DNA from 3 places in the Pseudarthrobacter sp. MDT1-22 genome. Region 3 is predicted to be linked to each of the others. Evidence: predicted binding sites of a transcription regulator. Region 3 holds the regulator's gene; each other region holds the start of a gene.
The links. The regulator LexA, encoded in region 3, represses DNA repair genes until DNA is damaged. The targets are predictions, from matches to a motif close to TCGAACANNTGTTCGA.

Region 1 (10,278 bases), on a different contig from region 3:
CTTCCATGCCGGCGGCGTCCGTCACTGGAAGTCCAGGAAGACTGTTTCGCCCTCGCCCTGCAGGCGGATGTCCCAGGTGAGTCCGCCGTCGGGATCGCGGCGGGCCATGAGGGTCTTGCGGCGGTCCGGGTCCAGGGAGCTGAGCAGCGGGTCCTTGGCGAGGGCTTCCTCGTTTTCCGGCAGGTACATGCGGGTGAAAAGCCGGTTCATCAGGCCGCGGGCAAATACGGCCACGGAGATGAAGGGTGCGGCACCGGGTCCGGTGGGGCCGGGGTTCACGGTGGTGAAGGTGTACACGCCGGAGTGGCCCACGGACGCGCGGCCCCAGCCGGTGAAGGTGTAGCCGTCGCGGACCAGGGAGCCGGTCTGCTGCACGATCCTGCCGTCGGCGTCGGGCTGCCAGATCTCCAGGATGGCGTCCGGGATGGTCTCCCCGGCGCCGTCGTAAACGGTGCCCTGGAGGCGGAGGGAACCGGGCGAGCCGGGAGCCAGGAGTTCGTTGTCCTTCTCGAACGGCAGGGCGTAACCGTAGAACGGGCCGACGGTCTGGCCGGGGGTGGGAACAAGATTGGTGGTTGTGCTCATGTTATTCCTCGTCTCCTGCTGCGCCGAGCGCCTCGTTTTCGGTCCAGGTCCGCTTGGAACCGGTGAGGACGATGTCCCAGTTGTAGCCCAGCGCCCACTCCGGCTCGGTCAGGTTGTGGTCGTAGCTGGCCACCAGCCGGTCGCGGGCGTCCTGGTCCACGATGGACTGGTAGATGGGGTCCAGCGGGAAGAGCTGGTCCCCGGGGAAGTACATCTGCGTGACGATCCGCTGCGTGAACTCCGTGCCGAACATGGAGAAGTGGATGTGGGCCGGCCGCCAGGCGTTGACGTGGTTCTTCCATGGGTAGGCGCCGGGCTTGATGGTGGTGAACCGGTACGAGCCGTCCGGGCCGGTGATGCAGCGGCCCACTCCGGTGAAGTTGGGGTCCAGCGGCGCCGGGTGCTGGTCGCGTTTGTGGATGTAGCGGCCGGACGCGTTGGCCTGCCAGATTTCCACGAGCTGCCCGGCCACGGGGCGGCCGTCGCCGTCCAGGACCTTGCCGGCCACGATGATCCGCTCGCCCTGGGGTTCGCCGTTGTGCTGGATGGTCAGGTCCGATTCCAGGGCGTGCACGTCCTGGTGGCCGAACGCCGGCGAGTACAGCTCAATGGTTTCCGGGTCCGCGTGGTGCAGGCTTTTGGTGGGGTGCCGCAGGATGCTGCTGCGGTATGGCGCGTAGTCCAGCCGGGGCTGGGTCTCGGCCGAGGCGCCGTCCTTGAGCGCCCGCGCGTAGGCATCGCCCATGGCGTTTATCTCTGCACTGAGATCCTGCTGTGTCTCCACTGCGGCCTCCTCTTCTCTGGTTGTTGCTTCTGAGTGGTGGTGCTGTCTTTACCGGTGCTGCAGGTGGTCGTACTGGACTGCGTGGCGCACGGGGGCGTTGGGGGCGCCGTAGCCGTCGTAGGCCGCGCGGCGTTCCACCATTTCGAAGAACACACTGCCCACGGTGGCCGTGTAGAAGTGGAGGAATTCGCCATCCGCGTCCCGGTCGTACAGCAGGTTCAGTTCCTGCAGCGTGGCCAGGAAGTCCGGTACCAGCCCGAAGCGTGCGTCCAGGTCCTCGTAATAGTTGGCCGGGATCTGCAGGAACTCCAGCCCGCGGGCCTTGCAGTCCCTGGCGGTGGCCACCAGGTCATCCACGGCGAAGGCGATGTGTTCCTGGTAGGTCCTGCGCTGCTGGTTCAGCGGCGCCAGGTTCAGCACCAGCCGCACGGCGCGGTCCCCGGTGGCCATGACCTGCGAGCGGACCAGGCCGGTGGGGCTGGGCACCTCCGCGAACGGCTGCGGCTCCAGGGCCAGGGCGCTTGTGTAGAAGAGGACGGCCTCGTCGAAATGCTGCCACGGCTGCGCCAGGTTGACGTGGTCGATCACGGCGGAGGGTCCGGCGGCTGGCTTTTCGAGCCCCTCCCCGAATTCGCTGGTCCAGGCCGCGGTGCCGTCGGACGTGCCCTGGCACAGGAAGATCTCCGTGGAATCCGGGGCGGCGAAGCCCTGGAACACTTCCTCGTTGGCCTGGCTCTTGCGCGGGACCGCGGGGGCCTTCAGCTGCTGGGCGCGGGCAGCGGCAATCACAGGGGAGGCGACGTCAAAGCCAAGGGCACCAATGGCAGGAGCGGTGGCGGGCGACGCATCCCCCGCTGACGTGCCCACCGTTGAGTCGTCCCCGTCTGCTGGTGCGGCCTCGTTGATGATCACCCGGGCGTGGCCCAGGCTCCAGAGCTGCACGTCCTTGGTGCGGTGCCGGCCGTTGAACTCGAAGCCCAGCTGGCCCAGGACGGTTTCCAGTCCTTTGGTGTCCGCGGCCCTGACTTCGGCGAAGTTGTAGCCTGCCGGTTCGGCTACCTGCGGGAGCGTGGCGAGTTCCATTGGATAACGACGGCGGCCGGGGGCACGGGTGCCAGCGGCACCCGTGCCCGTCTCGCCGTCAGAAGCAGCATCCAGCCACTTGGCGCTCTGCTCCTCCAGCCAGATGAGCGAGCGCATGGCGTCGACGGCGGTGCGCTCCACGTCCGACTGGCGGAAGACGTCGTTGAAGATTTCCAGCGACACCGGGCCGCTGTACCCCGCCCGGACCACGTGGCCCATGAACTTGGCGAGCTCGAACTGGCCCTCGCCCGGGAACACCCGGTAGTGCCGGCTCCAGGAGAGGACGTCCATGGAGAGCTTGGGGGCGTCTGCCACCTGGACGAAGAAGATCTTGTCCGGGTTGAAGGCCTCGATGGGGGCGGTATCCCAGTTGCGGGAAAGGATGTGGAAGGAATCCAGGCAGGTGCCCAGGTTGGGGTGGTCCACGGCTTCCACCAGCTTGTGGGCGTGCTCGTAGTCGTTGACGTATTTGCCCCAGGCCAGGGCCTCGTAGGCCGCCTTGACGCCGTGGTCCCCGGCCAGCGCAGCCAGTTGGCCGAGCTGTTCCACCCGGAGGTCGTCGCTGTCGATGCCGGCGGTGGCCACATTCGAGCAGACCAGGACGGTGTCCATGCCCAGCCGCGCCATGAGCTTGAATTTGGCTTCGGCACGCCGGAGGTTGGCGGCCAGGAGGTCTTCGGACACGCTGTCGAAGTCGCGGAACGGCTGGTAAAGATCCAGCGTGAGGCCGAGGTCCGCCGCCATCTTGCGGACGTCCTCGGGCGTGAGCGGCGACGTGACCAGGTCCTGCTCGAAGATTTCGATCCCGTCAAAGCCGGCGATGGCGCAGGCCTGCATCTTTTCCTTCAGGGTGCCGGAGAGGCAGACCGTAGCGATTCCGGTGCGCATCAGGCAGCCACCTCTTCCTTGGCCACAAGCTCCAGGAAGTGGCCGCGCATACGGTCAGCGTCGGCTTCCTGCCCGGTGAAAATCCGGAAAGAGTCCGCCGCCTGGCCCACGGCCATGCGGCCGCCGTCCAGGACCTCGCAGCCTTTGGCGCGGGCGCCGCGGACCAGTTCGGTGTCGATCGGGCGGTAGACGATGTCCGCCACCCAGTGCCGTGTTTCCAGCAGGTCCAGGTCCAGCGGGACGCCCGGGTGGGCGGCCATGCCCACGGGCGTGCAGTGCACCAGACCGTCGGCCAAGTGCATCAGCTGCGGCAGCTCCGCCGTCGTACGCGCTGTGACGGTGCGGCCCGGGAAGAAGCCGGCCAGCTCGGCGGCGCGTGCCGCGCAGCGGGCGGGGTCCACATCCACCAGGTCCAGCGCCTTCACGCCGGCCGTGAGCAGGGCATAGGCGACGGCGGACCCAGCACCTCCCGCGCCAAGCTGGACCACGCGGTCCAGCCGCGCGCCCGGAAGGCCGGAGGCAAGCGCGGCGGCGAAGCCGGAGAAGTCGGTGTTGTGGCCGATGAAACGGCCGTCCTCGATGACGACTGTGTTGACGGCCCCGAGCCTGAGTGCATCCGGCGAAACCTCGTCCAGGTGCGCCAGCACAAGCTGCTTGCACGGATGGGTGATGTTCAGGCCGTTGAAGCCCAGGCTGCGGGCACTCTTGAGCAGATCCCCCACGGCATCGCCGGAAAGCCCGAGCTCCAGCAGGTCAATGGGGCGGTAGAGGTAGCGCAGGCCCTGCACATCGCCTTCGCGTTCGTGCATGGGGGGAGTGAGTGACGGCATCACGCCATCGCCGACCAGTCCCACGAGGTAGGACTCAGTTCGATTGCTCATCCGGGCAGCTCCTTTTGATACGGCACCCGGCGGGCAGCGGCGCTCGAGGCGTCTGCGGCGGGTCGGGTGATAGGGATTACAGTACAACACTTGTTCACTTCTCGCACGATTGTTCTAGATGCGAACATTTTGGAGTTATTTACCGTTGCGGCAAGCGCGCTGCCAGCTCCGCCGCGGCATCCTGCAGCAGGGGCACATGGGCCAGCAGGGCTTCCATGCTGAGGCGGAACACGGGAACGGCGGTGGCAAGGGAGGCGAAGGCGTGGCCCTGAGAATTGAGCAGCGGCACGGCCACGGCGCGCATGCCGTTCTCGTTCTCCTCATCCATCACGGCATACCCCTGGCGGCGAACCAGTTCCATTTCGGCGCGGAAGGCACCCCGGTCCGTGATGGTGTGTTCGGTGAGCGCTTCCAACTGGAGCTCCTCGATCAGGGCTTCCCGCTCCGCGTCCTCGGCAAACGCCACGAGGGCCTTGCCCACGGCGGTTGCATGCAGGGCGCCAAGGTGGCCGGGGTCGCTGGTGACGCGAAACGCCTGGGGGCCGTCAACCTTGTTAACGGTGAGGTGATGATGGCCGTCGCGGACGCTGAGGATGGTGGCCTCCCCCGTCTGCTCGGTGACGCGACGCAGGACCGGCAGGGCCGTGCCGGCAAATCCGTGATGATTGGAGACCCGCTGCCCCAGCTGGAAGATGCGGAGGCCCAGGTGGTAGCGGCGGCCGTCCGGCTCATAGTCCACAAAGCCGTCGCGCGTCAGGGAACCCAGGAGGCGGTAGGTGGTGCTGAACGGAAGTTCGGCCCGGCGCGAGATCTCCGCGGCGCTGGCACCGCGGGGTTCGTCGCCCAGGAGGACCAGCAGGCCCAGGGCCTTGCCCACCATGTCGGTACGGTCACCCTTGGGCGGCTGTGACTCGGCGGCAACGTCATCGACTGCTGTGGTTTGATTCACACTCATACGTCGATGTTGCCACATCGTGGGAACTATTTCTAGATGGTGATTATTTTCTTGACAAGTGACTGCGCTCACAGCCATCATTGCTGTATCGCACAAGTAGCTCCCACCATGTGGCTACTGGTCCGGGTCTTTCAACGGACACCAGCCGCACCGCGCTCCGCCATCACTCAGGCAGGTGCGGCTGCGCCCTCCAGATCCATCCGCGACAACGTCGTCACATCAAAGGAACTCCATGAGCCAGACACTTCCGTCCGCCGGGCCGGGCACCGTTGCCCCGGCCGGGACGCCAAAGAAAGCAGCCCTCGCCAGCTTCCTGGGCAGCGCCGTCGAATACTACGACTTCTTCATCTTCGGTTCCGCCGCCGCCCTGATCTTCCCCACGGTGTTTTTCCCGGACGCCGGGGCCAACGCGGCCATCATGTCCTTCGCCACCTTCGGTTTCGCCTACGTGGCACGGCCGGTGGGCGCCGTCATCCTGGGCCACTTCGGTGACCGGGTGGGCCGGCGGAAGGTGCTGATGTTCACGCTGCTGCTAATGGGCGCGTCCACGTTCCTGATCGGCTGCCTGCCTGACTTCAACACCGTGGGCTGGTGGGCTCCGGCACTGCTGGTGCTGGCAAGGCTTTGCCAGGGTCTCTCCGCCGCGGGCGAGCAGGCCGGGGCGTCATCCATGACGCTGGAGCACGCGCCGGACAACCGCCGCTCCTTCTTCACCTCGTGGACCCTCACGGGCACCCAGGGCGGCCAGATCCTCGCCGCCCTCGTCTTCATCCCCGTCCTGGCCCTCCCGGACGAGATCAAGTACGGCATCGGCTGGCGCATTCCGTTCTGGCTCAGCGCTGTGGTGGTGCTGGTGGCGTTCTTCATCCGGCGCACACTGCACGAACCGCCGGCCTTCGAGGAAGCCCAGAAGACCGCCCAGATCTCCAAGCTGCCCGTTGCCGACCTCCTCAAGGACCACTGGCGCGATGTGCTCCGAGTGGTCTGCTGTGCCTTCATCGCCGCTGTCTCCACCGTGTTCGGCACCCTCGCCATCAGCTACGCCAAGACCGTCGCCGGTGTTGACGGGACCACGACGCTCTGGCTGGTCGTCGGCGCCAACCTGGTGGCCCTGGGCACCCAGCCGCTCTTTGGCATGCTCGCCGACAGGATCGGCCGCAAGCCGGTCTTCATCTACGGCGCACTCTCCAGCGCCATCCTCACGCCGGTCTTCCTGCTCAGCCTGGAATCCGGAAGCGTCCCGCTGATGTTCCTCGCAGCGATCGGGTTCTTCTCCTGCGGTTACGCTGCCTCCAACGCCGTCTGGCCGTCCTTCTACGCCGAGATGTTCAGCACCAAGGTCCGCTTCTCCGGCCTGGCCATCGGAACCCAGCTCGGCTTCCTGATGGCAGGCTTCGCTCCCGCCATCGTGGCAGCGATGGGCGGCATCAGGCCCGGCGGCTGGGTCCAGATCAGCATCTTCACCGCCGTCATCTGCGGGATCTCGGCCATCTCCGCCCTGACAGCCAAGGAGACCTTCAACGTCCCCACCAAGCAGCTTGGCCTGAAGTAGGCCCGGCAGCCCAGACGTTACAGCCCGGACGCTGCTGCCCAGTTGCTTACCGGAAGGCCCGGCGTGTCCCCAGGACGCGCCGGGCTTTTCCGTACCCGCGCGGGGCAGATGGGCTGGAACGTTCGACGGCGGGAAGCGGGCAGGGTGCCTACGGCCGTCCGGTGTCCAGGACCGAGGCAAGGTCGAAGCTGACCGGTTCCTCCAGTTGGGCGTAGGTGCAGGATTCGGGATCCCGGTCCGGCCGCCAGCGGTTGAACTGGGCAGTGTGGCGGAAGCGGTCGCCCTCCATGTGGTCATACCTGACCTCCACCACCAGTTGTGGCCGGAGCGGCACAAAAGACAGATCCTTGCCCGCGCTCCACCTGCTGCCCTCCGCGTTGCGCGGGGTCCGTTCGCCTTCCTCCTGCTTGGCCCAGGCCCAAGGATGACCGTCGAAGTCCGTGACCAGCGTCTGGAGTCCCTCGAACAACTCCTGCCGGCGCTTCATGGGGAAGGCGCCGATCACGCCCACGCTCGCCAGGCCGCCGTCGTCCTTGTACAGGCCCAGCAGCAAAGAGCCGATCGCGTCCGGTCCGCTCTTGTGCACGCGGTAGCCGGCCACCACACAATCGGCCGTACGTTCGTGCTTGACCTTGAACATCACGCGTTTGTCCGGCTGGTAGCTCCCCTCCAGCGGCTTGGCCACAATCCCGTCCAGGCCTGCACCTTCGAACTGCTGGAACCATTGCTCGGCGGTGGCCTTGTCCTTGGTCGCGGCGGTGAGGTGGACGGGAGCCTTGCTGGCGGCGAGCGCCTTTTCCAGCGCTGCCCGACGCTCGGCGAAGGGCCGGCCGGTGTAGTCGTCGTCGCCCAGGGCCAGCAGGTCAAAGGCCACAAACTTGGCGGGCGTCTGTTCGGCGAGGAGCTTGACCCGGCTGGCGGCAGGATGGATGCGCTGCTGCAGGGCATCGAAATCGAGCCGGTCACCGGAGGCCCCCACCAGGACAATCTCGCCGTCCAGCACACAGCGGGGCGGCAGGTTTTCCTTCAGGGCTTCCACGAGCTCAGGAAAATACCTGGTCATTGGCTTTTCGTTGCGGCTGCCGATCTCCAGCTCATCGCCGTCGCGGAAAATGATGGACCGGAACCCGTCCCACTTGGGCTCATAGCTGAGGGCCCCGTCGGGCATCCCGCTGACGGCCTTGGCGAGCATGGGCGGGACGGGAGGCATCACGGGAAGTTGCATAGTGCTCATTCTTGCCCGGGAGGCCCGCCGGCGGTAGGCCTGAACCGGCACGATGCCCAACTGAAGGCCGCAGCGGGGTTTGACGTGTGGGATTCGCCGAATCTGTAGTGCCGGCGGAAACGAATCGATCGCGGAGAACTAACCGGCTCCTAACGTTGAGGAAACCAGGGCGCAACATTGCCCAGCCACACTGGAAGTGCCGGCAAGCGCAGGCACCAGCTCCAGCCAGGAGGCCCCCATGTTGAAGGAAGCCAAAGCCCATGTAACAAGAGTCCGCGCCCTGGACCAGCTCCACCGCGGCGATGAAATCGAGGCCCGCCTCTCCGTAGGCCCCAGCTACGACGACGTGGTCATCCGCCGTGGCCGTGTCCAGGAGACAGCACCGGGAATCGGCGTTGTCTGGATCATGGACCATCACACCGGCTCGCGGAAAGCGATCAATACGGACGAATGCAGCGTCTGGCGCATTGCCTGACCGCGTGTTGGGCCGCTGGCGCAGCGCTACTTGCGGAATCTTGCACCCTTGAATCTTGTACTCCGGAGTCTTGCACGACGAGGGCGGGCGCAGTCAGTCAGGACTGCCCGCCGGACCGCCCGAGAGATACTTCGGCCCTAACCTCCGGCCACCGACTGGATGACCAGTACCTCCTGGCCGGGCGACACCTCAGTTTCCAGGCCCTGGAGCCGACGCACTTCGTCACCGGCAACGTAAATATTCACGTACCGGCGAAGCGCCCCGGTTTCGTCCCGCAGCCGCCTGGCCAGCACCGGGTAATCCCCGGTCACCGAATCCAGCAGGCTTCCCACCGTCACCGTCCCGTCGGCGGGCGCAGTCAGGATGGACTGGCCGCCGGCCAGCGGCTGGAGGATACTGGGTAGTACGACGCTGATGTCAGGCACCGCGGGCCGCTGCCGTTTCCGGAACCGGCAGTCCAGCCGTAGAGACTACGCAGGCGCGGACACACAGGACGTCGGGGAGATGGCTGACAACCTCAGCAAACGTCTCCCCCTCATCCGCGCTGGCGTACACGGTGCCGCCGCGCGTTCCGAAGTAGACGCCGGCCGGCTCGGATGAATCCACGCCCGCGGCGTCGCGGAGGACGCTGTTGTACTCCCCCTTGGGCAGGCCCGTATCCAGGCGCTTCCAGGTGGCCCCGGCATCGTCCGTTCGGTGCACGGCAAGCTTCCCTTCGGGCGGGATCCGCTCGCCGTCGGCCTTGAGCGGCACAACCCAGGCGGTTCCTTCCCGGCGCGGGTGCGTCAGCATCACAAAACCGAAGTCGGCCGGAAGTCCCTCGGCGATGGAGTTCCAGTTTTCGCCGTTATCATCCGTGCGGTAGACGCCGTGATGGTTCTGCGCGTACAGCCGTCCTTCCACCGCAGCATCCGCCGCGATCTTGTGGACGCACTGGCCGAACTCAGGATTGGGGTCCGGCATGAAGTAGGCCGAAATACCCTTGTTGCGGGGTTCCCAGGACTCGCCGCCGTCGAGCGAGCGGTACACACCGCCGGTGCTCATGGCGACGTGGACGTTGTCCCCGGCCGGATTCACCACGATGGAGTGGGCGGCGGCGCCGCCGTAGCCCGCACCCCAGTCGCTGCGGTGAGGGTGGTCCCATAGCCCGCGGTTGAGTTCGAAATGCTCGCCGCCATCGGTGGATTTCCAGACCGAAATCGGTTCGGCACCTGCCCATACCACCCCTGGCCGCGACTCTGCGTCCGGGTAGATCTGCCAGATGCGCTCCACGGCCGCGCCGGTGTCTTCGGGGAACGTGATGGCGCCCTGTCCAGGTTCGGTCCAGGTGGCGCCGAGGTCATCGGAATGGGCCACAGTCGGGCCCCAGTGCTCGGACCTGACGCCCACCATGATCCGGGTACGGCCGTCCCGTGTGTCGATCCCGATGCTCGGGATTTCGCTCATCAGGAAATGCGGGCCGGAGAAGGACCATTGCTTCCGGTCCTGGCTGGTGGCCAGCCAGAGGCCTTTTTTGGTCCCGATCGCTAAGACAAAGTTCTCTGCGGTTGCCATGCACCCATGCAACCACCCCGGCCGGAGGGCCGCAACGCTTTTCTTCGCTATGTGGACTGGTCCGAGGGGACTGCTCCGGGTGTACCGGTCCGGCGTGGCCGTGCCGGCGGCGCCAGGGGCGTCCGGTCAGTCGACGAATTCGGACTGCGTCTCGATGAAATCCCAGTCGGCTTCGGTGAGGACAGCCACCGGGGTATCCGGATGCGGCCCGCCGGCTTCGGCGATGCCCTGCAGCACCGGCAGCGGCAGTTCCGCCGCACGGAGGTTTTCTCTCAGCCATTCCTTGGTTTGCAGGT
Region 2 (10,278 bases), on a different contig from region 3:
GCCAGGCGCGGTGCTGCATCACTTCGACGCGGCACGCCAAGGTGCTGGCAGTGCTGTAGATCAGGGACTAGCGCGTGGGCTGTTGATTGGGCCGGTAAGCGATCCACGGCCAGATGCACACTAGGGCTACCCCCGCGAGGATCGTCCCAAAAGTTCCAGCCCACCACGCGCCTGGAGTGACATCCGACGGTGCCATGCACTTTACGGCACTGCCCAGGCAGACCCAGTTTTCCTTGGTCCCGTCTTCACCCATCTGCAAAAGAGCGTTGGCCGTGACACAAAGCGCGACCATCACTGCAATCCAAATCGCATGGTATTTCAAGCTCGACATTGCCCATCCCTCAGTCGTCAACGAGTTGGCATGAGCCTACAGCGCAAACGGCTCCAACGGACGGGGTAAGCGGATTGCATCCACGAGTCCTCTACTACCACCTTCTGCAAGGTCAGTCAACAGGTCAGGTAGAATTGAAGGAGTGAAGTTCTTCACATTTACTTCTAATTGAAAAGGACCTTTGATGGCCAGCAACACCGATGCCCCCCGCGCAGGGCTAGTTTCCCTTAAGCTACCTGGCGCTCTCCCGGAAACCTACCTTTGTAGCAACCTGGATGAATATGAGGCAGTGCTGGCGGCCGTCATGACCGACGACGGTACGCGCCCGTCCCACGTGCCCGACCTGATCGCCGGCTCTGTTGAGCCGGACGAAACCTACGAGTAATACATGGAGCGGAACGGGGCCGCATTGAGCCCCTCATGCCGTTAGGTGTGGGGGCTTATTTGATCCGGCCCGGTTGAGGGATACCCGCTAAGCTCCGCCCGGCAACGGCCCAGGGAGCCTGTCAGGAACAATGCGAGTAACCTCAGCTTGGGCTTGCTGGCCGTCGCTGGTGTCTGCTTGCTTTCATCGCTCGCCAGTGGCGGTGCGGGTGGTTCTGGAGCTGGCGCCTTTGAGGCTCCAGCATCCGTAGGGCGATTGCCTGTGTTCCGCTATTGCTCCGAGGCTACGCCTGAGCCCGCAACGGCGTGGCCAAGGTGGCGCATCTGGACGTGGCGCGTCAGATCCTTCCCAGCCGGAGATCAGGGGCTGGTAGTTGAACGTTGAACAACGCCTAGTTGGTGGGCACGTCGAGTTCCTTCGGGATCCAGACCATGTACACATCCCCGATGCGGACGCCGTTCTTGACCTTGGAATTGCGGAGTGCGATCTTGATATGTCCCTCCTCCTGGACGAACGGGTGCCGGGTGTAGAGACGCATGGACTTGACCTGCGTTTCCCGGATGTTGACGCCGGCCAGTACGGGTGACTTCGTAAACTTGGCTACTTCGACGTAGTTGTCCCAGTCGATGTTGTACTTCGATACCCGCGACGGTGGCGGGATAGCGCTGACGATCTTCCCCACGGTGATGCTCCTCAATTATGGATGATGACGGCTGGGGTCGAGACTACCAGCCTGTGCATACTGCGTGACCATGATCTGGTCAAACAAGCGTTTCTGGTAGACATTAACCGCGAGCGCCGCTCAGGTGTCGCCACAGCCGCATTGGTGCCGGTTCAGATCGGTGCATGATGGACGGCTCAGGGTTGCCAGTGGCTCGCTCAGGCTTGGCGGCGCCAGCCTCCAGCATCCGGAGTGCGCGCCTTAGCTCTTGCACATTGTCCAGATGTGACGCGGCCAAACGCTCTGCGTGTCCGCCCTGGCACGCTCCTCCCGCCATGCTTGCTCAAGCTTGCCCTTTGCTCAAGCGGTCCGCAGCAATCCTGCTCTGGATGGGCATGACCGCCTCGCTGTTGATGCTGACACTGTTCGGAGCCTGAACCGCGATAACTTCCGACACTCACCACGGCATCTCCTCTCCCGATGGCCGGCAGAAGCAGCTCATCGTCACAAGCAGCCTCCTGCTGATCCGTCCTTCGACGTCTACGCGCCATCCTGCGGCCCGACCCTCAAACGCCTGGCACACCTGAGCACAGAACGACGGCCATGACCCCTTCGCGGTAGGCCGGTACTCCGTTCAGTGGTCCCCCGACTCGGCAACCGTAAGCTACGTCTACGACTCCATGCACCCTTACATCAGGGAAACGATCACCGTCCCGCTGACCGCCAACGACGGGTGCAAATAGCAGGACGACTGGCTTCCCCGGGCGGTGTGCCCGCTTGATAACACAACGCATCGCCCGTCGGCCGCAAAGGGTTCCCGGAAAAACCTGGGTGAAGCGGCCGACCAATCATGTTCCAGGATCATGTTTGGATTACGGGCATGGGGAAACGATGGAGCGGCAACAGATGGCTTGCCGTAGCGTGCGTATTGCAGGGTTTGTCTTTGGTATCAACAGTCGTGGCCGTGGCCGTGTGGCTTTTCGGCGTTAGCCCTGATGACTACGAGACAACAAACTTCGACGGCGTACTTTCACAGACTCAATTAGCGTTGGCCGGGGCGTTACTCGTCCCAGGGCTTTCGGCTGCGGCGGCCATTCGGTCTATGTTCGTCGCGTCAGGCGCCCTGTCCCGGGTTGTCGCATCTGTTCGTGTCCTGCTGCTGCCGCGGCAGTGTTCTGGTTCTGCTGTTACTGCGGCTTTTCGGCTATTGGCTACGCGAGCAGAGACGCCCTGCGCAACGGCTGAAGCACTATTTATCGGCAGGATACTGCCGCCTCCGGCCTCCCGCGCCAATCCTGTATCGAATGCAACATGGTGGAGCGGAACTAATGTCGGCCCTCACGAGTACACTGAAATGAATCGAACATATATTCGAATAAAGGTGTGTTGTGGGCGTTATTGTCGGTCCCCGTGTGATAGACGCGGGTACGTCTTTGTTGTCGGTGCTGATCTCCCCGATGCCGGTGGCGGCGGGGTTCCCGTCGCCGGCGCAGGACTATTTTGATGGCCGGATCGATCTGAACGTGCACCTGATCAAGGACATCACGAGCACCTACGTCGTGAGGGTGTCCGGGGACTCGATGGAAGGCGCCGGGATCAGCGACGGCGATGAACTGATCGTGAACCGGGCGCTGGAGCCGCGTGACGGGTGCGTGGTCGTCGCGGTCCTGGACGGGGAACTGACCATCAAGCGGTTGCGCATTACGCCAACCGGCGTGGTGCTGCAGGCGGAGAACCCCGTGTACGCGGACATCAAGGTACCCAGCCTCAGCGAACTGACTATCTGGGGTGTCGCAACGCGGTGCCTTCATCATGTCTAACCCGGCTGTGATGCGGCGGATGCCGCAGATCGCGCACGTGGATGTGAACTGCTTCTACGCGTCCGCGGAGCGGGCGTTCGACCCGTCCCTGGAGGGCCGGCCCGTCATTGTCCTGTCGAACAACGACGGCTGCGCCGTCACCCGCTCCCCCGAAGCCAAAGCCTTGGGCATCCCCATGGGTGAGCCCTGGTTCAAACTCGCCCCACGGGCCAAGGAATGGGGACTGGTTGCGCTCTCCAGCAACTACGAGCTCTACGGTGACATCAGCGCACGGGTCATGGAGCTGCTGGGCCGGTACTCGGCCTGGCTGGAGGTCTACAGCATCGACGAGGCCTTCCTCGGCGTCAAAGGCACCCCGACCGAACTCCTCACCCTCGGCCGGGCGATGAAGACGGCGGTCCGGCGGAACGTCGGCGTGCCCGTCTGCGTCGGGATCGCCGCGACCAAGACTCTGGCGAAACTCGCGAACAAATGGGCGAAGAACAACCCGGCGTTCGGCGGAGTCTGCCATTGGGACTCCATCCCCGCCCAGGAACGCGAAGGGCTCATGGGGCGCCTGTCCGTCGTGGAGATCTGGGGCGTCGCGACCCGGCTGACCAGACGCCTGAACGTCCTGGGCATATTTTCGATCCTGGACCTGTCCCGAGCGGATCCGGTCATGATCCGGGACCGGTTCTCCGTGGTCATGATGCGCACCGTCCTGGAACTGCAGGGAACCCCCTGCATCCCGATGGAGGAAGAACGGGTCGGGCGGGACCAGCTGATCTTTTCCCGTTCCTTCGCCACCCCCATCACCACCGCCGCCGGGATCCGGCAGGTCATGAGTGTGTACGGCCAGCAGGCATCAGCCCGGCTGGCCAAACACGGCCTGCAGGCCAAGGTCCTCACCGCGTTCGCCGGCACCTCACACTTCAACCCGAAAGACACCTCCTTCCCCTCCGTCTGCATCCCGCTGCCGATGCCCACCGCGGACCCGGTGATCCTGACCAAGGCCTCCCACGCACTCCTCCCCCTTATCAGTGAGGGTGTCAGGTATGCCAGGGCCGGGATCATGCTCACCGACCTCCGCCCCACCGGCAACCAGGCACCACTTGCCCTGTTCGAGAACCCGCACGAGGAACGCCACGTCGGAACCCTCCTCGAAGACGTCACCCGCCGCTACGGCCGAGGCTCCATCGGCCTCGGCCACGCCGGCATCCGCGGCGGGCCGGACTGGACCATGAAACGGGACATGCTTTCCCCCCGCTACACCACCCACTGGGACGAACTCCCCCTCGTCAAAGCCGCCTAACCCCACCCGAACGACCACACCGGCACGTCAACGCCACGAAAGAACGAACTCATGACCATCGCCCACGAACTCCCAACACAGACCAACCACGTCCAGGTCCGACTCGGCACGGCAGGTAACCCCTTGGCCATCCGTCACGACGGACGGATCTGGCTGGTCGACCCCGCCACCGACACACAGCACTGGTACGGACGCGACGCCTGGTGGGACACCCGCCGGACCGCCGCCAAAGGCAGCGGAGACCTGGTCAGCGTCGAATACTGGCGCGTCCAGGCCCGGATCCCCGGACCCGACTCCCCGCTGAGGACGTTCACGCTGCACCGTCAGCCCCTCGCCACGCAGTGGCTGCTCGAGTCCATCGACGACGGCAGCTGATGCCCTCCCCCATCATCGGCAGACCCGTGTCCGACCAGGTCTGGGAGTCCATCAGGGCCGAGTTCACCCTGCCCTCCCTGGAGCAGGTCCGGCGCCGGCTCGCCGAACTCATGGAAGACACTGACCCGGTGATGCGTCAGCTCGTCAGGGTCTTCGTCCGTGAAGGCACGTATTGCCCGGGCTTCCAGTTCCTCCCCGGCGGCCAGGTCCACCCCACCGTGGCGTCCCTGTTCCGGCACGCCCTGGAACTGAGGATCGCGCACAACTACTTCACCGCCTGGATGACCACCCCCGCCCACGACCTCGGCGGGGCACGGCCCGTGGACTGCCTCCCGCGTGCGGGGCAGCTGCACCGCGCCCTGGAGGGCTTCGCCGCACAGCAGCCGGGAACCGGGAGAGCCAACTAGGCTGATCCGGTGGAACTCACAGGAACAATCCAAATGGCCGACGGCAGCACCGACCACATCAGCGCCCAGGGCGACAACTACGAAAACGCCAAGGTCGCACTCGAGGCAGCCATCCCCGAGGGCGCCCAGCTGATCGCCATCCGCAAGGACAGCTGACCAGGATGCCGGAACACAGGACAGCGCCGCACCCGGAGTGGGTCCAGATGTACCGGCAAGGACTCACCACCACCCAAATCGCCGCCACAGCCGGCGCCGCCCAAAACACCGTCCGCTACCACCTGGCCATTGCCGCCGCCACGGAACCGTCCATCCGGGACGACCACCACAACGCAACCCGCCCAGCCCCGGTCACCCGCATCACCGCAGCCGGGATGCAAAACCTCAACGACACCCTCGCCCTGTACAAAGCCGAAGAACGGCTTCCCTCATCGTCTTCGTCCGCCGCACGGGAACGGGCCCTGGCGACATGGCTCCTCAGACGCCGCCAGGACCACGACCAGGGAACCCTCTCCCCCGTTTACGGGGGCGGCCTGCAGGAAATCCCCGGCTGGGAACAGCGGACCCGCACATCCAAAGACGAAGCCCGGTGGAACCAACGCCTGCAAGAGCTCACCGGCTACATGGCCGCCGGGAACGACTGGCCACGCCACAAGAAGACCGACACCGAAGAAGAACGGGTCCTGGGCATGTGGCTGCACATCCAACGCATGAAATACCGGCGCAACGAACTGGACCAGGACAAAGAAACACAGCTCAACACGCTCCTTCCCGGCTGGCGGAACGGCCGGACGCGCGGACGCCGGACCGGATCCCCAAACGTCCGACGCGGATCGTCTGCTGCGGACCTCTGAGCTGGCCCACCCCGTATCCGCCCTGTGCCTCCAGGGGCGGATCACTGACAACTGGACCCGGCGTGCGTAGCGTGGGGCCATGGGACTCATCTACGACGATCCGACGCTGGCCGCGCTGACGCTCACGCGCATCGCGGCCGAGGAATCCGAAGGCCCTACGGAGCTGACAGGACGCATGCACACGGTCCTGGACGACCTGGTGCAGCGCAACGGACCCGGGTACCTCGCCGAGCTGGTCATTGTCCTGGCGCGTGCCCGGTTCATCGCCCTCGATGACCTCGCCCGCACCACGGGGACCAGTACAGCCCAGTTGCTGGACGAGGCTGAGATCGAGGCACTCGAAGGCCTCGACGATGGCACCTAAGCAGCGGGTCGGGACCGGGCTCCCGGCGGGGCTTGTTCCGCCGTTGAAAGTCGCACTGGCCCGGGCCGTCACGAAGATGCCCCCGGCTGGAGCCCTGCCGGGGACGCTCCTCTTTGAGCCCAAATGGGACGGCTACCGGGCGGTCGGAATCCGTGACGATATCGGGGCCTCGTTGTGGTCCCGGCAGGGAAAGGACCTGACCCGGTATTCTGTTGGCGTGAAGCGCCGCCGTGCTCAGGTTTGGCCTGGTGACAGTGCAGCTATCAGTGCGCGACAGGTGTCGCTCACTTGTCTAAGTATGTCGACTTCATCCAGGACCAGCAGGACGCCTCGAACTCAGCACCACCGCCACACTCGTCATGCGCCAATTTTCGAGCCTTCGCGAAAGTTCGTCCGCGGCCTGCCATCCTCCTAGCCCCGCTGAGGCTGGCATAGGCCCAATGCATCTAGCGGGACGTCGAACGGGGACTGTCCGCGGAAGGTGATCCTGACCGTTGACCCGGCTGCCACGGCGGCTGCCGGCGGCTGACCCGCAACTAATGTAGTCAATCGCCAAGAGGGCAGAAGGAAGCGGTCCCGGTTGAATGCCTGACCGCTGGCCGCTTCTTCCTCGGTGTGGTCCCTGGCTGGGTAGCCGGGCTGCGTCGTTGTGTCCGGGGTGAGGGCTTCTGCGATCGGCACCCGCCCGTGGACATTTTGGTCAGGCGGAACCTACTATGAGCCATGCCCATGACCGGCCGAGTCCTCTCCGCCGCGGTGCTGCTCGCCGTTGGGTCAGGACTGGCGCTGCTGGCTGTGCTGGTCCACTACGAATTCATGAGAATATACGGCGATGTCAGCGGTACCGCGTTCGAGGGGCTCACTTGGGGGTTGACGGCCGGTCCCTCCGGATTGGCGTTCGGTCTGGTCGCGGTCGTTGCCGTGATCGGCTTGATGCTCTCGACACGACTTTGGATGCGGCTGACGGCCGTGGCCATCCCGGTCCTCATGCTGATCGGGATGTTCGCTGTCACCCCCGCGGCACTGGGGCAGCGGCTTGAGGTGCAGTTCGACTCGGCTCCGCAATGCGTGATCGAGGGCACGGACGAGCCCATGGCCACTGCAGATCGTGAGTCCCAGCGGGCGTTCGATTCCGTCGGTCACATCGGCTATTTCAGCGGTGGCGGCGTAAGTGGTGTCGGCGGCTGTGAACGTAGGTTTGTGCTCTCGGGAGACGTTGATGTGTTGCGGCACTATCGTTTAGCGCTGCCAGCGGCGGGCTGGGAAGTGGTCGAGGACGACGGTCGCCGCTTGCGGGCCCAGCGTGATGGCCTGGCGTTCGAGGTGATGCCCTGCTCTGGAGGCGGTGTCATCTGGGCCGGAAGCGACGACGACCTCGCAAACGGAATACTGATGGGCTGTGACCAGCACTGAAATTTGTCCAAACCACTGAAGTCAACGACATTTCGCGTCGCCGTTTCGGTGAAAACGACATACCGTAAGCTCAATCCGTGCGCTGTCCAGTGAAGTAGCGCAAAACGAACACAATACTCGTCCAGTGACGGAAAACAACTGAAGTCGGCGCAGGACCCGACATTGCTGTTTGGTACTGGGCACTTTCGGTGGCGATGTTCAGCATAGATCCGGTGGCCCTGGATCAGACCGTCTGAGTGGTCTTGAACCACGTTGGCATACAGACTCGCGTCATCCTGCATGGCGCGTAGTAGCTGGCCGATAAGGACCACACACGCGATGTCACGCGCGACATCCAAGGGGCGGGGCAGTTCAGCCCTGGTAGGCCACCTGCTGGATCGTGCCGCTGAGCGGTTCCATCTCCGAGGCCGCCCGGCGCCTGCACGTCCATATGTAGTACCGGGGGCAGCAGTTCCCTGGAAGCCTGGCAGACCAATCTATCTTGAAACACAGCCCATCGTGCCGCCAGTGCCACGATGCGTTCAACTGGTGAGTCTGTAAATTCCGGTAGGCCGAAAAGCTTTCAAGCACAGTACAAACGTGGAGGCTTTGAGCGGCCGGGCCCAGTTGATCGGAGGCGTCCTGCGCAGCGCAGAACTCCTGCAATGATGTGCTTATGAACCTCACACGCTCCAGCATCATCCGCATTGCAGCGGCTGCTGCATGTCTAGCATTGGCAAGTTGCTCCGGCGCTGCCCCTAAGGAATCGGCAATTTCGAAGGGGACTTCGGCCCCTCCGTCCCAGGGTGCTGAACTGTTGGAGGCGTATACCGTGCTTGCCAACGGTGGGGATGGACCACAAGTTACTGAAGTGTCCGTGCGGGAAGGGCGCAACGCAGCGGCTGTGTTCTGCAATGATCTTGGCACCAAGGGTCGAACCCAGGCCGAGCGCGCCTTGAGCCTAAGGGTGTCCGAGCTTGATGGTGTCTACATCAAAATGTTTGCCGCCGAAACTGTTTGCTCTAACATCTTTGGCCCAACGGCCACCGCAACGCCGAAGTCCTAATTCTCTTTCGTATCTAAACGTGGCGGAAGTCAGCCCATCTGCGACGGCTCTGAGTAGTAGGCTCAGGTCAATTCAGAACGGGAAGCAGTCAGCTTGTCCGGCTGACTGTTCAGGTAGGTATTTGGGGATGCTTCGTAGGGCCGAAAACTCCGGCGACCCCTGAACATCACCACAATCAGCGGCCGACGGTACTGGCTGTTTGAGCACAAGATGTACTGGGAGAACGACGGGCTCACCGGCGACGAGGTTTACGCCCTGCTCGTGGCGCGGCAGCAGCGTTCCCGACAGCACATCGACCGTGCGCAAGCTACGGTCGCCATGGGATCGACTCCACGATCCTCTGCAGCTCGTCAGGCAATACCTGACGACTTGAAGCAGTACATCTGGACCCGCGATGAGGGTAGTTGCCGAGCCTGCGGCTCCCCGACGGAACTGCAATACGACCACATCATCCCTCTGAAAATGGGCGGCAGTAACAATGCGGAGAACCTGCAGATCCTGTGCGGCCCTTGCAATAGGTCCAAAGCTGCAGGGCTGACCACGCGGCGCTGAACGGCCACCGGCCGTTGCACAACCAACCTCGGGCAGCCCGCAGGAACGACGTCACATTAAGCTTCAACTATTGAATGTTGATATAACTAGCTTTGTAATAACCGATGAGAAGCCAGTCAAAGTGGCCATGGGGGCCCGGTTATTCGTTTCCCCATGGTCAAGCACGCCTGGCTTTAACAGTCCAATGTGAAGAAAATGGGGAAAAATGAAGAAGAGCACGTCAATTTTGGCAGTCGCAGCAGTGGTTGGCCTTTCAGCGCTGACAGCAACCTCCGCGAGCGCAACCACTGGCGCATACCCGAACTGTACTGTGGCAGCGGCCGCAGGCGCTTTCAACATCCCGGTGGGAACGCCTGGTTACGGTCCGCACCTTGATAGTGACAATGATGGTATTGGATGTGAAAAGGCCAGCGAAGCGGTTGCACAGGCTCCTGCGCAGGCTCAGGCCCCCGCACAGGCCGTGGCTCCCGCACAGGCCAAGGCTCCTGCTCAGGTAGCAAAGAAGCCTGTTGGTGGCGTTCCGACTGGTGTGGCTCAGGAGGCCGACAATGCCATGGGGTTTCTTGCGCTTGGAGGCCTCGTCGCAGCTGCCGCTACCGGTACCGTCATCGTGCGCCGCCGGATGGCCGCGTAGAGTTCCGATCGCTTCGAATGACTAGCTCAAACAGTGACCGTCGCGGAGGCTTTCTGGCGTCTGCGGCGGTTGCTCTGCTACTTCTGACAGGCTGCGCGTCTAGCAGTTCGACGCAAAGTGTCGGCGCTCAGGCCGCACTTAATGAGACG
Region 3 (10,278 bases):
TGAAAATGCCGAAACTTCAAAGGAGACCATGACCAGCCAGCCCAACACCGGTTCAGATCCAGCAGCCCAGGACATGAGTCCCGAGGAGATCCAAGCTGTCATCGACCGGATTCTCGCCAAGGACGTACCGGCCAGGAACGTCACCGCCGCAGACGGTGACAAGAGCGTGTTCGGCAGGGCCCAGGCGATCTCCCGCTTGGACGACGAACACACCAGCTACGACGGCGACCAGCAGGACCGGGAGGAACGCCGGGCGCTGAAGCGCGTGGCCGGGCTGTCCACCGAACTCGAAGATGTCACCGAGGTCGAATACCGGCAACTGCGGCTCGAACGTGTGGTCCTGGCTGGGCTATGGTCCGAAGGCACCTTGGCGGACGCGGAGAATTCCCTGCGTGAGCTCGCCGCCCTCGCCGAAACAGCAGGCTCGGAAGTCCTGGACGGGATGGTGCAGCGCCGTGCCAAACCGGACCCGGGCACGTTCCTGGGTTCCGGAAAGGCCCTCGAGCTCAAGGAAATCGTGATGGCCACCGGGGCTGACACCGTTGTGGTGGATGCCGAACTGGCACCGTCCCAGAGGCGTAGCCTCGAGGACATTGTCAAGGTCAAAGTCATTGACCGCACGGCCCTGATCCTGGACATCTTTGCCCAGCACGCCAAGAGCCGTGAAGGCAAGGCCCAGGTGGAACTGGCGCAGCTCGAATACCTCCTGCCACGACTGCGTGGCTGGGGTGAATCGATGTCCCGCCAGGCCGGTGGCCAGGTGGGCGGCGCTGGCGCCGGCATGGGTTCGCGCGGACCGGGTGAAACAAAAATCGAACTGGACCGTCGCCGGATCCGGACCCGCATGGCCAAGCTGCGGCGCGAGATCGCTGCAATGAAGCCGGCGCGGGAGACCAAGCGGGCCAACCGCCGTCGTAATTCAGTGCCTTCGGTTGCGATTGCCGGGTACACCAACGCCGGGAAGTCATCGCTGCTGAACAGGCTGACCGACGCCGGCGTGCTGGTGGAGAACGCACTCTTCGCCACCCTGGATCCCACCGTGCGAAAGGCAGAGACCTCCGATGGCCTCGGCTACACCCTGGCGGACACCGTGGGTTTTGTCCGTTCACTGCCCACCCAGCTGGTGGAGGCCTTCCGCTCCACGTTGGAGGAAGTGGCTGACGCGGATCTGATCCTGCACGTGGTGGACGTGTCCCACCCGGACCCCGAGGGCCAGATTGCCGCTGTCCGCAAGGTCTTCAGCGAAGTGGATGCCCGCAAGGTGCCCGAAATCATTGTCCTGAACAAGGCCGATGCCGCGGATCCTTTTGTGGTGGAGCGCCTCAAGCAGCGCGAGCCGCGCCACGTAGTGGTCTCGGCACGCACAGGCCAGGGGATCCCCGAACTGCTGCATGCCATCAGTGAGGGGATTCCGCGGCCCGGCGTGAAGCTGGAGCTCCTTATTCCCTACGACCGCGGTGACCTGATCAGCAAACTGCACGAGACCGATGCCGAGATCCTGAGCCTGGATCACGGCGAGCACGGTACCCGTGTTTTGGTGATGGTGCGTGAGGGCCTTGCGGCTGAACTGGAACCCTTCATCAACCATGACTGAGGTTGCGGCAGGGGAAGTCAAAGGTACGGCCGGCGAGCAGTTCGTGATCGAATTGCTCGACCGCGCCGTGGCCGGCATGGGCGGTCAAAGCCGCAGTGGGCAGCACGAGATGGCCAGGCAGGTGGCCAAGGCCATCGAAACCGGCGACCACCTCTTGGTTCAGGCCGGAACGGGGACCGGAAAGTCGCTGGCCTACCTCATTCCGCTCATTGCGCACTCGCTGGTGAGCAACAAACCCACCTTGGTGTCAACGGCCACGCTTGCGCTGCAGACCCAGATTGTGGGCCGCGACCTTCCCCGGCTGCTGAAGACCATCACCCCTGCCCTGGACCGCCCGGTCAAGGTGGCCCTGGTCAAGGGTCGCTCCAACTATGTCTGCCAGCACAAGCTCGAAGGCGGGTTCCCCTCCGAGGAACCCGCCGAGGGCCAGCTGTTCTCCCTCGGCGAAGACACCAGCGTCCCGCATTTCGCCGCCGCATTGGGCGGGCCCTCGTCCCAGCTGGGCAAGGAAGTGGTGCGCCTGCGCGAGTGGGCGGAGAAGACCACCACGGGCGACCGTGACGAACTCCTGCCCGGCGTTACTGACCGGGCCTGGCGGCAAGTTTCGGTGACGTCCATGGAATGCCTGGGGGCCCAAAAATGCCCCATGGCAGCCGAATGCTTCAGCGAACTGGCTCGCCACGACGCCGCCGAGGCCGACGTTGTGGTCACCAACCATGCCATGCTCGCTGTCAGCGCCTTTGAAGGCCTGGCAGTGCTTCCCGAATACGACGTTGTGGTGGTGGACGAGGCCCACGAACTGCAGGACCGGGTCACCGGTGCGGTATCGGGGCAACTCTCCGTGGCAATGGTCCACGCTGCGGCGTCGGGCGCTCGGAAACACACGGCCATCACTGTGGATGCCCTCAACGCAGCTGCCGCCAACCTGGAACTCGCCTTGGCCGGCGTGCCCAACGGGCTGCTCCCGAATGGCCTCAACGACGAACAGCTGGATTGTGTGGACCAATTGCGTGAGGCCTGCCGCGCCGCGCTGTCCGATTCCAAGGTGGACGGCAGCCAAACGGCCGACGGCGGGCGGCAGCTCGCGCGCTCACGCCTGATGCTGATCCTCGAGCTGTGCGAGCGGCTGATCGTGGCCCGTGAAAACCGCGAGGTTGTGTGGTTTTCCCGCGCAAGTTCCTTCGATCCGCAACAGGGCTATGCGCAGCCCGACGACTCTGCGCCGGTCCTGGTCAACATCGCGCCGCTTAGCGTTGCCGGCAAGCTCCGCGAAGGGCTGTTCGCCGGCCACACGGTTGTGCTGACCTCGGCAACCCTGGCCATCGGCTCAGCCTTTGAACCGACCGCCGGCGGCTTGGGACTGGTGGGGGAGGGCGCGCCCAGCTGGAGCGGGATCGATGTCGGATCGCCCTTCGACTATCCCAAACAAGGGATCCTCTACGTCGCAGGGCACCTCCCCAAGCCGGGCCGCGGGGCGTCGCCGGAGGCCCTCGATGAACTTGAGGCGCTGATCCGCGCGTCCGGCGGCGGCGCCCTGTGTCTGTTTTCGTCGCGCCGAGCCGCCGAGGAGGCCGCTGAAGCGATGCGTCCCCGGCTTGGCCTCAGCATTCTCTGCCAGGGCGACTCCACCATGACGGCCCTGGTGAAGCAGTTCGCGGACGAGCCCGATACCTGCCTGTTCGGCACCATGTCCCTGTGGCAAGGCGTTGATGTTCCGGGTGGATCATGCAGGCTGGTGGTGATCGACCGCATCCCGTTCCCGCGGCCGGATGACCCGCTGATGACCGCACGGTCCCGCGCCGTTGCGCAGGCCGGCGGAAACGGCTTTATGGCGGTATCGGCGACCCACGCGGCCATCCGCCTGGCCCAGGGCGCGGGAAGGCTGATCCGTTCCACCGGAGATAAAGGTGTGGTGGCGGTGCTTGATTCCCGGCTGGCCACCGAGCGCTACGCCGGATTCCTCCGCGCCGCTCTGCCGCCGTTCTGGCCCACCACGGACCGCAAGACCGCGTTCGCCGCCCTGGAAAGGCTGGCCGGAAAGGGCGCCTGACTGCGCGCAGGTCCTATAGCGACCGCAGGACCGAGACGACCTTGCCCATGATTGTGGCGTGATCGCCCAGGATGGGCTCGTACTGGGTGTTCTGCGGCAACAGCCACGTGTGGCCATCGCGCTGGCGGAAGGTCTTGACGGTGGCTTCGTCGTCCAGCAGGGCCGCGACAATATCGCCGTTGGAGGCGTCTGCCTGCCGTCGGACCACTACCCAGTCGCCGTCGCAGATGGCAGCATCCACCATGGAGTCGCCGGCCACGCGCAGCATAAAGAGCTCACCCTGGCCCACGAGCTGCCGGGGCAGGGGCATCACATCTTCCACCACCTGGTCAGCAAAGATGGGCCCGCCGGCCGCGATCCGGCCCACCAACGGCACCATCGCGGTGTCCATGGCAGAGGGAAGTTCGGTGACCGTCCCGCCGATGCCGTGCAGGACTGAGGGCTTGGTTGTCCCGTTCGCCTTAGGGGACCCGCCGTCAAGCGTCAACGGCATCAGGACTTCCATGGCGCGCGGACGCTTGGGGTCCCGGCGAAGGTATCCCAGCTTCTCCAGTTGCGAGAGCTGGTGGGTCACGCTCGACAAACTCGCCAGGCCCACGGTGTCACCGATTTCACGCATCGACGGCGGATAGCCGTTGTCATTCACCGAGCGCTGGATGGTTTCAAGGATCTTCTTTTGGCGGGCGGTGAGCCCCTTGGGAGTCCGTGGGGGTTGGCGGCGCTGCGGTGTCGCCTTGCCCTCGGCGGCTGGTGCTGCCATGTTCGCCAATGCCTTTCGGTTGCCCGGCTCCGCTCCGGCCGCTGGTGCCTGGAACGCCCCGGGGCTGGTGTCGGAGTTGATTGTCAGACCCTGCTGATGAACTACAGAGGTGGTTGTTCTTTCATCCAAACGTAGGCCAGCCACAGGGCTTTTTCAAACATTTGTTCTAGCGAGTCTCGACAATATTCGTTGATAAGTGCTAAAAATGAAGAAGCAAAGTTCGAACATGTGTTCTACTCGTTGCTTGCGGATTCGAATATTCGAATCTATGGACGGCTCAGGCCGGTACCGGCAAGTGGACGCGGAGGGCGCGCCGGGCAGCACAGTATGGTCCAGGAGGGCTCATTTCATGTCAGCTTTATCTGCTTCGCAGGACTCGCGTCCGCAGTTCATTTCCGTGCAGGACCTCACCTCGCGGCAGTGGTCCGCACCCGTTTCGACGTCGGGTTCGGCGCCAAGGCAGCGCAGGGAACCGTTGCCGCCGCTGCGCCTGACCCGCAGGGGCCGGATTGTCCTCATCGGCATCCCGCTGGTGATTCTTGCCGCAATCCTGCTTTCCCTGGCAGGTTTCCTCAACGCCCCGGCAAAGGCCGCCGATTCTGCCGCCGACCTGTCGCTAACGCCAACAGTCTCGGTCACGGTGCAGGCCGGCCAGTCACTCTGGGCCATCGCCAGTACCGTTGCGCCCGAGCGTGATCCCCGTGATGTCATCGCGGATATTGCCCAGTTGAACAACCTTTCCGCCGGCGGCGTTGTCCCCGGACAGCAACTCTTCGTCCCCACCAGGTAAAGAGCCTGCGGGCTCGGGCGTGTGCCGCCGCAGGCCGTCACATTTTCCGGCCGTCTGCTTCGGACCTAAACTGTTCAGGTGAATGACCAGCTAGAGCGTCTGAACAGACTTCCCCTCCGGACCAACCTCCGCGGACTGACCCCGTACGGTGCCCCGCAGTTGGATGTACCTATCCTGCTGAACGTCAACGAAAACACCCATGGCGTCCCGGCGGACGTCCGGGCCGCGATCAGCGTGGCCGTGACGGAAGCCGCGGCGGGCCTCAACCGCTACCCGGACCGTGAGTTCACCGAACTCCGGGAAGCGCTGGCCGAATATCTCGGCCACGGTCTGGATGCCACCAACATCTGGGCGGCCAACGGGTCCAACGAGGTCCTCCAGCAGATTCTCCAGGCCTTCGGCGGACCCGGGCGGACGGCCCTGGGATTCCCGCCCACGTACTCCATGTATCCGCTCCTGGCCAGCGGCACGGACACCGGGTACATCGTCGGGCAGCGGGCCGACGATTACGGGCTCAGTGCCGAGTCGGCCGCGTTGCAGGTCAAAGAGCTTCAGCCCAACATCGTTTTCCTCTGCTCGCCGAACAATCCCACCGGCACTGGGCTGGGCCTGGACGTCGTGGAGGCCGTGTACGAGGCCGGCGAGGCCAGCCATACCATCGTCATCGTTGACGAGGCCTACCACGAGTTCGCCCACGACGGAACGCCGAGCGCCCTTACGTTGCTGCCCGGCCGGGAGCGCCTCATCGTGTCCCGCACCATGAGCAAGGCGTTCGCCCTCGCGGGCGCCCGTCTGGGCTACATGGCCGCCGCTCCTGAAGTCACGGACGCACTGCGCCTGGTCCGGCTGCCGTACCACCTTTCGGCCATCACCCAGGCAACAGCCCTCGCCGCCCTGCAGCACCGCACTGCGCTGATGGCCGACGTCGAGGACATCAAGGAGCAGCGCGACCGCATCGTCTCGGAACTCACGCGAATGGGACTCAAACCTGCCGCCTCCGATTCGAACTATGTCTTCTTCGGCGGCCTCGACAGCCCGCATGACGTCTGGCAGCGGCTGCTGGACGACGGCGTGCTGATCCGCGACGTCGGCATCCCCGGCCACCTGCGTGTCACGGCGGGAACTGAGACGGAGACCACAGCCTTCCTGACGTCGCTGGAACGCATCCTGGCCAGCCAGGCCAGGATGCCCGCCTAAACTTGAAGTATTGGCGCCGCCGCGCGCCGGCACATCTCCTTCGCTTTCGCATCACTGACTTCGCCTAAAGGACATATGACCATGAGCTTCACCGGATCGAACGCTGCCGCGCCCCGGACCGCACGCATGGAGCGTGCCACCAGTGAATCGTCAGTGCTCGTGGAGATTAACCTCGACGGCACGGGCGTTTCGGACATCGACACGTCTGTCCCGTTCTACGACCACATGCTGACGGCGCTCTGCAAGCACTCGCTCATTGACATGACGGTCAAAGCCACCGGTGACACCCACATTGACGTCCACCACACCGTGGAGGACGTCGCCATCACGTTCGGTGAAGTTCTGCGCACAGCCTTGGGAAACAAGGCCGGGATCCGCAGGTTCGGCGAGGCCACCGTGCCCCTCGACGAAGCCCTGGCGCAGGCCGTCGTCGACGTCTCCGGCCGCCCCTACCTGGTGCACGGCGGAGAGCCTGCCGGGCAGGAGTACCACTTGATCGGCGGCCACTTCACGGGGTCATTGACCCGCCACGTCTTTGAGGCCATCACGCTTCACGCCGGCATCTGCCTCCACATGAACGTCATCGCGGGCCGCGACCCGCACCACATTGTGGAAGCGCAGTTCAAGGCCTTCGCCCGCGCCCTGCGTGCTGCGGTAGAGCCCGATCCCCGCGTGGAGGGAATCCCCTCCACCAAGGGTGCCCTGTGAGCGGCCAAATTCTCCGGGACGGCGCCGTCATCGATCCGGCAACCGGCAAGAAGCCTGTGTCGCCCGAAGGCAAGCCGACGGTCACTGTCCTGGATTACGGTTCGGGAAACGTCCGGTCCGCCGTGCGCGCCCTGGAGCGGGCAGGAGCCGAGGTCATCCTCAGCTCCAAGCCGGAGGACGTGCTTAATGCCGACGGCCTGGTGGTACCCGGCGTCGGCGCGTTCGAGACTGTAATGCGCGAGCTCAAGGCCGTGGACGGCATCCGGCTGATCGGCCGGCGCGTGGCCGGGGGCAGGCCGGTCCTGGCAATCTGCGTGGGCCTGCAGGTTCTGTTCGAGGCCGGGGTGGAGCACGGGACAGAAGCTGAAGGCATGGGGGAGTGGCCGGGCAAGGTGGAACTCCTTCCCGCTGAGGTGGTGCCACACATGGGCTGGAACACGGTTGACGTTCCGGAAGGATCCAAACTCTTCGCCGGCGTCGCGGACCAGCGCTTCTACTTCGTTCACTCCTATGGTGTCCAGGACTGGAACTTCGACGTGATCCAGCCGCGGATGACTGCGCCCCTGGTGACCTGGTCAGAGCATGGCGCGCGCTTTATTGCCGCAGTGGAGAACGGACCGCTCTGCGCTACCCAGTTCCACCCGGAAAAATCCGGCGACGCCGGTGCACGGCTGCTGCGCAACTGGGTGGACGGCCTTCGCAAGCCAGCTGCCACGGACGCCGCCTAGATGTGGTCGATTGTCCTGATGGGCCTGGCCGGCCTATTGGTGGGCGGCGCACTGTCCTTCAGGCAGCAGCACAAACCGCTCTGGACCCAGGTGGGCTTCTACGTCCTGGCCGGCATGGCGCTGCTGGCCGCGTACCTGCTGACGCTTCCTGGAACCTAGCCCACGCAACCCCCAGTTCCGCTTCCACGCGCAACCCAACACCCAAAAGGATTTGAGATGACCACCGCAACCGATCTGCCGGTTCTTGAACTGCTGCCCGCCGTCGACGTCGTAAACGGACAGGCCGTGCGGCTGGTCCAAGGCGAAGCCGGCAGCGAGACGAACTACGGCACACCGCTGGAGGCAGCCCTCAACTGGCAGGAGCAGGGCGCCGAATGGGTACACCTGGTGGACCTCGACGCCGCATTCGGCCGGGGCTCGAACGCCGGGCTGCTCCGTGAATTGGTGGGCCGGCTTGACATCAAGGTGGAGCTGTCCGGCGGACTCAGGGACGACGAATCCCTCGAAGCGGCGCTGGCCCTCGGCGTTGCCCGCGTCAACCTCGGCACAGCGGCGCTGGAAAACCCCGAGTGGACCCGCAGTGCCATCGACCGCTTTGGCGACAGGATCGCCGTCGGCCTCGACGTCCGCGGAACCACGCTGGCAGGCCGCGGCTGGACCAAAGAAGGCGGCGACCTCTGGGAGGTCCTGGGCCGGCTCGAAGAAGCCGGGTGCTCCCGGTACGTTGTCACTGACGTTACGAAAGACGGCACACTGCAGGGTCCCAACGTTGAACTCCTGCGCCAGATGGTGGAGAAGACCGGCAAACCGGTGGTCGCCTCCGGCGGCATCTCCAGCCTGGACGACTTGAAAGTGCTGCGCTCCCTGGTGCCGCTGGGCGTGGAAGGCGCGATCGTGGGCAAGGCGCTGTACGCCGGTGCCTTCACGCTCCCCGAAGCCCTCGACGTCGCCGGCCGCCGCTAGGCGGTTCCGTGGACAGCACGCACAACGCCGATCCGGCAGCGGAATCGCCGCCGCCGCGCCATCTGCCCGGACACATTGCGGCGGCTTTGGCGGGCGCGGGCGGCCGTACTGACTCGGCCGGCCGGCCGTGGGAAGGCCGGAGCCTCGCCGGGGACGAAGGCAGGATCCATAACTTCGAGGACGACGACGGCACGGCCGACGCAGGCTACCTCGCCGCCGTCGCGGCTCTGGTTGACGGCAACGGCGACGAAGCGGCTGTGGTGGCCTCGCTGGCCACCGCCCGAGTCTTTATCCCGATCATCGCCCAGCTCGGCGAGGAAGCGGCCGGCGTCGACGGCCTGACGTCGGACAAACAGGCGGACATGGCGCTGGTCACCCTGAAGGCCGCCGACGGCCGGACGGCCATGCCGGCGTTCAGCTCGGCGAATGCCTTGGCTGCCTGGCACCCCGAAGCCCGGCCGGTGGCGGTATACGCCGCCAGGGCTGCCCTCTCAGCCGTGGCCGAGGGGGCCGAGCTGCTGGTGCTCGATCCGGGCTCGGAGGTCACGTTCGTGGTCCGGCGGCCCGCCGTCTGGGCGCTGGCCCAACAACGGGAGTGGATCCCTTCCTACACAGACGCGGCGTTGGCAGCCGAGATGGCTGAGGCAACGGCCGCCTTCCCTGCGGTGCGCAAGCTTGCCCTCCTCCCGGGTTCCGGCGTCGCCGTCCTCACCGGTACCGGTGCCACGCTCACCGGGGGCGGTGCCGGGCCGGAACTTCAGGTGCTGCTCCACCTTGAGGATGGGTTGGACGCTTTGGCAGTACAGGACCTGGTGTCCGGCCTCCAGCAGGCATGGTCCCGGAATGTATTGTTTGGAGAGCGTGTTGACTCGATCGAAATCAAGTTGCGGCGCGCGGCACAATAGCTGACGGTTGGCGCGGAGATCCCGGGCTGCCGCGGGCAGACCCAAAGGATTTTCCGTGAACTTCGCTCTTTACCGGGAGCTGCTGGCCCACCGGCCCATCCGGCGGCTGCTGCTGGTCGGCATGATCGCCCGCATCCCCCACTCCGCGGCAGGCCTGCTGCTGACCCTGCATATCGTCCTGACCCTGGACCAGGGGTACGCAGCAGCCGGCGCCGCAGCGGCTGTTATGACCATCGGCATTGCCGTTGGCGCACCATGGCGCGGCAGGCGCGTGGACACTGTTGGCCTGCGCCGGGCGCTGATTCCGTCAGTGGTGTCAGAGGCCCTCATCTGGTCCATGGTGCCGCACGTGTCCTACCAGTGGCTGCTTCCGCTGGTGTTCGTCGGCGGCCTGCTGACGTTGCCGATCTTCAGTGTGATCCGCCAGTCCCTGGGCGTCCTCGCGGACGGCGATCAGCGGCGGACCGCTTTTGCGCTGGACTCGATCGCCACGGAGATGGTGTTTATGATCGGGCCTGCCGCCGGAGCCGTTGTGGCCACCAGCGGCTTCACCGCTCTGGGACTCACCGTGGTGGGCGTTTCC

Region 1: the regulator LexA is predicted to act here: its motif matches at 4,323-4,338, upstream of ACX80M_RS11110 (shikimate dehydrogenase).
Region 2: the regulator LexA is predicted to act here: its motif matches at 2,737-2,752, upstream of ACX80M_RS09735 (LexA family protein).

The regions. Positions count from the first base shown of each region.
Region 1 covers NZ_JBTNDK010000012.1:2,995-13,272, forward strand. The annotation lists gene ACX80M_RS11090 (lyase family protein) at 1-7, opposite strand, end outside; gene pcaG (protocatechuate 3,4-dioxygenase subunit alpha) at 22-585, opposite strand; gene pcaH (protocatechuate 3,4-dioxygenase subunit beta) at 587-1,369, opposite strand; gene ACX80M_RS11105 (bifunctional sugar phosphate isomerase/epimerase/4-hydroxyphenylpyruvate dioxygenase family protein) at 1,418-3,340, opposite strand; gene ACX80M_RS11110 (shikimate dehydrogenase) at 3,340-4,221, opposite strand; gene ACX80M_RS11115 (IclR family transcriptional regulator) at 4,361-5,176, opposite strand; gene ACX80M_RS11120 (MFS transporter) at 5,409-6,728, shown strand; gene ACX80M_RS11125 (ATP-dependent DNA ligase) at 6,877-7,953, opposite strand; gene ACX80M_RS11130 (hypothetical protein) at 8,192-8,428, shown strand; gene ACX80M_RS11135 (MoaD/ThiS family protein) at 8,566-8,853, opposite strand; gene ACX80M_RS11140 (WD40/YVTN/BNR-like repeat-containing protein) at 8,846-9,982, opposite strand; gene ACX80M_RS11145 (hypothetical protein) at 10,109-10,278, opposite strand, start outside.
Region 2 covers NZ_JBTNDK010000009.1:142,202-152,479, forward strand. The annotation lists gene ACX80M_RS09725 (hypothetical protein) at 516-716, shown strand; gene ACX80M_RS09730 (hypothetical protein) at 1,108-1,398, opposite strand; gene ACX80M_RS09735 (LexA family protein) at 2,766-3,197, shown strand; gene ACX80M_RS09740 (Y-family DNA polymerase) at 3,190-4,488, shown strand; gene ACX80M_RS09745 (hypothetical protein) at 4,540-4,863, shown strand; gene ACX80M_RS09750 (hypothetical protein) at 4,863-5,270, shown strand; gene ACX80M_RS09755 (hypothetical protein) at 5,304-5,426, shown strand; gene ACX80M_RS09760 (helicase associated domain-containing protein) at 5,432-6,121, shown strand; gene ACX80M_RS09765 (hypothetical protein) at 6,201-6,485, shown strand; gene ACX80M_RS09770 (hypothetical protein) at 7,215-7,898, shown strand; gene ACX80M_RS09775 (hypothetical protein) at 8,554-8,943, shown strand; gene ACX80M_RS09780 (HNH endonuclease) at 9,154-9,495, shown strand; gene ACX80M_RS09785 (excalibur calcium-binding domain-containing protein) at 9,701-10,129, shown strand.
Region 3 covers NZ_JBTNDK010000020.1:25,159-35,436, forward strand. The annotation lists gene hflX (GTPase HflX) at 29-1,594, shown strand; gene ACX80M_RS15355 (ATP-dependent DNA helicase) at 1,587-3,644, shown strand; gene lexA (transcriptional repressor LexA) at 3,658-4,404, opposite strand; gene ACX80M_RS15365 (LysM peptidoglycan-binding domain-containing protein) at 4,754-5,194, shown strand; gene ACX80M_RS15370 (histidinol-phosphate transaminase) at 5,273-6,391, shown strand; gene hisB (imidazoleglycerol-phosphate dehydratase HisB) at 6,473-7,099, shown strand; gene hisH (imidazole glycerol phosphate synthase subunit HisH) at 7,096-7,827, shown strand; gene ACX80M_RS15385 (hypothetical protein) at 7,828-7,986, shown strand; gene priA (bifunctional 1-(5-phosphoribosyl)-5-((5-phosphoribosylamino)methylideneamino)imidazole-4-carboxamide isomerase/phosphoribosylanthranilate isomerase PriA) at 8,044-8,790, shown strand; gene ACX80M_RS15395 (SseB family protein) at 8,799-9,695, shown strand; gene ACX80M_RS15400 (MFS transporter) at 9,751-10,278, shown strand, end outside.